DNA from 2 places in the Vibrio sp. SNU_ST1 genome. Region 2 is predicted to be linked to the other one. Evidence: predicted binding sites of a transcription regulator. Region 2 holds the regulator's gene; the other holds the start of a gene.
The links. Region 2 encodes MetJ, which represses methionine synthesis genes. Its sites were predicted from a motif close to TTAGACNTNTANANGTCTAA; they were not measured.
Positions count from the first base shown of each region.

Region 1: metN (methionine ABC transporter ATP-binding protein MetN) is a predicted target of MetJ. The motif match lies at 2,122-2,141, and genes of this name have one in related genera.

Region 1 covers NZ_CP130748.1:2,460,595-2,464,021, forward strand. Annotated here, with positions in the region: gene treR (trehalose operon repressor TreR) at 6-950, opposite strand; gene Q5H80_RS10735 (MliC family protein) at 1,041-1,382, opposite strand; gene gmhB (D-glycero-beta-D-manno-heptose 1,7-bisphosphate 7-phosphatase) at 1,446-1,997, opposite strand; gene metN (methionine ABC transporter ATP-binding protein MetN) at 2,238-3,272, shown strand; gene Q5H80_RS10750 (methionine ABC transporter permease) at 3,262-3,427, shown strand, end outside.
Region 2 covers NZ_CP130748.1:2,964,467-2,967,893, forward strand. Annotated here, with positions in the region: gene Q5H80_RS13170 (O-succinylhomoserine (thiol)-lyase) at 1-893, opposite strand, end outside; gene metJ (met regulon transcriptional regulator MetJ) at 1,102-1,422, shown strand; gene Q5H80_RS13180 (malic enzyme-like NAD(P)-binding protein) at 1,646-2,953, opposite strand; gene rpmE (50S ribosomal protein L31) at 3,285-3,427, opposite strand, start outside.

The DNA of each region.
Region 1 (3,427 bases), 500 kb from region 2:
GTGGATTATAGAATCGGAGATTGAGTGTGATGAGAGATATCTGAATTGCCTAAAAGCTGAGAGATCAATAGATTAGCAGCCAGTTTACCTGCAGATTGGTAACCAGGATCAATGCTAAATACTCGTGGGAATAGGAAAGAGAGAAGATCATTACCACCAACGCCGGTGACGACCACATCTTCACGTTGTCGCTCTTGCAGACGTTTGATCACACCAAGAGCCAATGTGTCACTAGCACAGACTATAGCTTGGGTGTTAGGGGTTAGTACCTCATCCACCAGCTGATAAGCACTTTCATGATGAAGTTGGCCAGTACGGTAGTTGGCAATCACTCCAGCGCTTTCACACCAATCTAGATAGGCCTTAAGACGCAGTTCACCTGTTGATTTGTCGCTAGGATCAACGCCAATGAAACCAACCTCAAAGATCCCCTGCTCTGCTAGATGCGTTAACGCACTATTGATCACCTGTTGGTTATCATAGTTAATCGACGTCACATTCTCGGTATCCAGAGCAATCACCACCGCTTTATGTTCCCAAGCTTCAATGGCAGGAATATCACAGTCAGTAAAACCGAATACAATGATGCCGTCTACATTGCGACGCTTGAGAACCTGCAGATGCTCATTGGCTTTTTCTCTATCTAGCTGGCTTTCCATGATCACGACATCGTAATCCGCTCGATACAACTCGGCCAGCATCGTACTTACCGCTTTGTTTTCAGAAGGAGAGTCCAGACGTGAAATGATGACACCGATGACTTTTTGACTGCCACCACGCATCGACTGTGCAGACTTCGAAGGCGTGTACCCTGATTCTTGAATTACTCTTTCCACTCTTTCACGGGTTTCTGGTTTTACTTTGGGATCATTGGTCAGAACGCGAGATACGGTAGACTTACCAACACCGGACAGCTTAGCAATATCGAGAATAGTGAGTTTTTTGCTCATAAAAAGTCTGACGTTAAAGGGAAGAGAAAGAAAAAGTGAGGGCGAACTCCCTCACTTAACTGTTTGTAAATCCTAGTCGCTAACTATGACCTACTTTCGGCAGTTTTTATAGATAACACGACCAAGTTCTAGACGGGCATTGTCACCTTTAGTGCGTAAAGTTACGCTATTGATCAGTTCAGAGGTTCCATCATCTAAGATGTACTTCGTTCCTGAACCTGCCGCTATTTGAGTGAGGCGATATTCATTCTCTGGCAAACGTAATACCGCTTTTTCATCACCAAGGTAAGCGACCTTAAATGAAGCGTCAGACTCACATTGATAAGTCACGAATTGATCGTCCGATGCTGCGCTCTCAGTCTCAGGAGCTGCTGATTTAGAGCATCCGAATAACGCTACCGTACATAGAGATGCTATCAACAATGCTTTCATACTGCGTTCCTCATCTTTATATAGTGAATAACACTTATATCTAAGTAAAAGAGACTTAGTGTCTTAACCTTTTAAGAATGCTGGTACATCTTTAATACTGTCAAGCACGACACTTGCAAGCGCTTCACCTTTTTCAGTGATTGGCTTACCGGTTCTTACCAGTACTTTAGTGCCAACACCCGCCGCTTCTGCAGCCATCATGTCTTCAGCTTTATCGCCGATCATGACCGAGTTAGTCATATCAATCTTCAGAAAGTCACGCGCAGAAATGAACATGCCTGGCTTTGGCTTACGACATTCACAATCTTGTTTGTAGTCACCAACACCGTGCTCAGCGTGGTGCGGGCAGTAATAAATACCATCTAGCTCAACGCCGTTATCAACAAAGTTCCAATCCATCCACTGCGTTAGAGAAAGAAAACGGTCTTCACTAAACATGCCGCGAGCAATACCAGATTGGTTGGTCACTAACACCAATAAATAACCCATATCTTTAAACGCTTTCGCCGCTTCAAACACACCATCGATGTATTCAAAGTCATGTTCATCATGTACGTAGCCGTGATCAACGTTAATCACACCATCACGATCTAAAAAAACAGCAGGTTTAGACAAAATTCAGTTCTCTATCAACTCTCTATTAATCATTAATTATTACACGCTTTATTTGCTTCATCACTATCTATTTAGTTTTGCGTTCGTTAACGATTTGTTTCTAGTTTAACTTCGCAACTCGCGTTTAGCCGTCTAGACGTAAAAATATCTATTGACTTAGATCATAGAACACCATAGCATCATCTGTAAATCGAGTGAGTCATCAATATATTATTCTGTTCTACCTGCACGGGTTTCTCTATGATTAAAGTGAATCAAGTCAATAAGGTTTTTTATCAAGGCACTAAAGAAATCAATGCCTTAATTGATATCAACCTCCACATTCCTCAAGGTCAAATCTTTGGAGTCATCGGCTCTTCAGGTGCAGGCAAAAGTACCCTTATCCGTTGTGTAAACATGTTGGAAGCTCCAACGTCAGGTGAAGTGATTGTTGACGGTATCGACCTGACAAAACTCAGCAAATCAGAACTTAGCGAAGCACGCCGTAACATCGGCATGATATTCCAACACTTCAATCTGCTGTCTTCTCGTACTGTATTTAACAACGTAGCACTGCCTTTAGAGCTTGCTGGTAGAGATAAAGCTGCGATTGAAGCGAAAGTGAGTGAGCTACTTGAGCTTGTCGGCCTATCGGATAAGCGTGATACCTACCCTGCGAACTTAAGTGGTGGTCAAAAGCAGCGTGTCGCGATTGCTCGTGCGCTAGCTTCAGACCCAAAAGTACTACTGTGTGATGAAGCGACCAGTGCTCTGGATCCAGCAACGACTCAATCTATTCTTGAGCTGCTACGTGAAATCAACCGCAAGCTACACATCACGATCCTACTTATTACGCACGAGATGGACGTAGTTAAGAGCATTTGTCACGAAGTCGCGATCATTGGTGGTGGCGAGCTAGTAGAGAAAGGCACAGTTGGCGACATCTTCGCACACCCTAAGACAGAGCTAGCACATCAGTTTATTCGCTCAACGCTAGACCTATCTATCCCTGAAGATTATCAAGCGCGTTTGCAAGAAACTCGTGTTAACAGTAGCTACCCATTAGTGCGTCTTGAGTTTACTGGTGCAACGGTTGATGCTCCGCTGATGACGCAAATTGCTCGCAAATTCAATATCGATGTCAGCATCTTAAGCTCTGACCTCGATTACGCCGGCGGCGTGAAGTTCGGCATGATGGTGGCTGAACTGTTCGGTAACGAAGCAGATGATAATGCTGCTATCCAATTCCTACGCGACAACAATGTAAAAGTAGAGGTGCTTGGTTATGTCCTTTAGTTTCAACGAGATTGCTGACTGGATCAGCCTTAATGGCAACCTTCTACTCGAAGCAACGGGCGAAACGCTTTACATGGTTGCTGTTGCTGGCATCGTTGGTTTCGCTGTCGGTATTCCATTAGGCGTGATTCTACACACGACTAAAAAAGGTGGTC
Region 2 (3,427 bases):
CCAAAGCCCAACTGCTGTTTCTTCGCGATCTCGTGACCCGGATGTTCAGGAAGGCTTGGGTGGTAAATCGTACCCACCAGATCTTGTTGTTGCAGAGCCGTCAGAATTTCACATGAACTCTCTTCGTGAACACGCATACGCGCACCTAACGTACGAATACCACGTAGCGTCATGTAGCTATCAAACGGTGTGCCGGTTGCACCAATACAGTTGCCCCACCATGCTAGCCCTTCAGCGTGCTCTTCTGTCTTAGTAACTACAACGCCACCAATGACATCTGAGTGTCCGTTGATGTATTTAGTGGTTGAGTGGATAACAAAATCCGCACCCAGCTCTAAAGGCTTTTGAAACACAGGCGTCAAAAACGTGTTGTCGACAGCAACCAGAGCACCTACTTCTTTCGCTTTACGGCAAGTTTCTGCAATATCAACCACACGAACCAATGGATTCGATGGCGTTTCGATTAAGATCAACTTTGGCTTAAACGCGATCGCCGCATCCAGCGCAGCTTGATCCGATTGATCAACGAACAGAACTTTGAAGTCACCTTTTAGTGAGCGTGTGTTAAACAGACGGTAAGTGCCGCCGTAGCAGTCGTGTGGTGCAATGATAAGATCATCGCCACCTAAGAAAGCGGATACCCATAAGTTAAGTGCCGACGTACCGCAGTTAGTCACAACCGCGCCTTTGCCTGATTCAAGCTCAAACAGTGCCGTTTCTAATAGACCGCGATTTGGGTTACCAGAGCGGGTATAATCATACTTTGGCACTTCACCAAAAGCGGGAAACCCGTAGTTAGTCGAAAGATAAATAGGTGGGACAACGGCATGGTGTTGCGTGTCTGACTCGATACCAGTACGTACTGCGATGGTTGCTGGCTTCCGGCTGCTCATAGGTGCTTCCTTACAAGTTTTGCGTCTGAGAGTCACAGCTGCTTGTCGGCATTTTACGGCTGTGTTAGATATATGTTACTCACTTTACTTTCATAAACGTGAGACGTCAACACTTCTGGACGTCTATATGTCTTTGCTTATGGCAGTAAATCCCGCTAAAATCAGCACTATTAATTTATTCTAACAACTAAAGTGATGAAGGTACGCAATGGCCGACTGGAATGGTGAATACATAAGCCCATATGCTGAGCATGGAAAGAAAAGCGAACAAGTAAAGAAAATTACAGTTTCTATCCCTCTAAAAGTGTTAAAGGTTCTTACTGACGAGCGCACTCGCCGCCAGATCAATAACCTACGCCATGCAACAAACAGTGAGCTACTGTGCGAAGCCTTTCTACATGCGTACACAGGCCAACCACTGCCAACGGATGAAGACCTTCGTAAAGATCGTCCAGACGACATCCCGACTGAAGTCAAAAAACTGATGACAGAGATGGGCATCGAGTTCGAAGCGTTTGACGAAGAATAAAAACAACTCAGTCACCGCCTTCATTATTGATTCGCTATAGCTGAACCCTATTTATCACATCACCCACTACGTTATCTGTAGCTGCGCTGTGAATGATAGACATAAAAAAACCGACTCCTATGAGTCGGTTTTTTATTATTCTTTTTCGCTCAATAGAGCAACAGCTACTAAGCTACTAAGCTACTAAGCTACTAAGCTACTAAGCTACTAAGCTACTAAGGCATTAAGCCATATAGTTAGCAGGCATCTCAATACGAGCAACGCCAGACTCAACAGCCGCTTCAGCAACTGCTTTTGCTACTCGAGGAAGCAGACGCGGGTCCATTGGCTTAGGAATGATGTAACCCTTACCGAACTCCAGTGCAGTCTCGCCCGCAGCTGCCAGTACTTCAGCTGGAACTTCTTCTTTCGCTAGTTCACGAATCGCTTTAACCGCCGCTAGCTTCATTTCGTCATTGATTTCGCTCGCACGCACGTCTAGCGCACCACGGAAAATGAATGGGAAACAAAGTACGTTGTTTACTTGGTTAGGGTAATCACTACGGCCTGTACCCATGATTAAGTCAGAACGAACTTCGTGTGCAAGCTCAGGCTTGATCTCTGGATCTGGATTTGAACATGCAAACACAACAGGCTTATCAGCCATCAGCGTAAGTGCCTTAGCTGGTAGCAGATTAGGACCCGATACACCCAAGAACAGGTCAGCGCCTTCGATAACATCTTCAAGCGTGCGCTTGTCGGTGTTATTTGCGAACAGCTCTTTGTATTCATTCAAGTCATCACGACGAGTGTGGATCACACCTTTACGGTCAAGCATGTAGATCTTCTCACGCTGAGCGCCACACTTAATCAATAGCTCCATACAAGCAACCGCTGCTGCGCCAGCACCTAAACAAACGATCTTACACTCTTCCAGTTTCTTACCTTGAAGCTCGATCGCGTTAAGCATACCCGCAGCCGTTACAATCGCAGTACCGTGTTGATCATCATGGAAAACAGGTACATCACAACGCTCAATCAGGCGACGTTCAATCTCAAAACAGTCTGGTGCTTTGATGTCTTCTAGGTTAATACCACCAAATGTATCTGCGATATTCGCAACCGTATCAACGAACTCATCAATTGTGCGGTGTTTTACTTCAATATCGATAGAATCTAAACCAGCAAAACGCTTAAACAGTAGCGCTTTACCTTCCATAACAGGTTTAGAAGCAATAGGGCCAAGGTTACCTAGGCCAAGAATCGCTGTACCGTTAGAGATAACAGCAACCATGTTGCCTTTACCTGTGTACTTATAAACGTTATCGACATTCTGTGCGATCTCGCGAACAGGCTCAGCTACGCCAGGGCTGTATGCCAGTGCTAGGTCTTCTGCAGAGTTTGCAGGCTTCGTCAGTTCTACGGCAATTTTGCCTGGAATTGGGAACTCATGATAATCAAGAGCTTGCTGACGGAATTGTTCTTGAGGCGATAAAGATTGTTCAGATGATAACGCTTGAGAGGATTGATCTTGGCGGCTGTCTTCAGACATAGGTGTAGGTTCCTAGGATATTATTATTTGGGGGATCTTGTTCATGTTAATGGATGTACTTCAAAGTTCCTAGGTGGTTGAAGCATCTGTATCATTAAAAAACGAGATTTCACTACTAATAAGACCAGTGGGCAGTTGAAATTACTGTCGCCTGCTCAACTTTAGAGCGAATTTCGAGGAAGGAGTGTTGGGGTAAGCGATGAAATAAAATTTACGCCAGTAACCTACCACTTTAAATGACCTAATAATGAAATACGATTCAGTATTTTTTCAAATTTCTGGCAACAAAAAAGGACACCGAAGTGTCCTTTTTATGTCTAAATAGCGAGAATTACTTCTTGCTAGAAAGAGCACCGAAACGCTTGTTGAAGCGATCAACACGGCCGCCTGTATCTACGATACGTTGCTTACCAGTGTAGAACGGGTGACATTTGTCACATACGTCTAGGTGGATTGATTCTTTTGCTAGCGTTG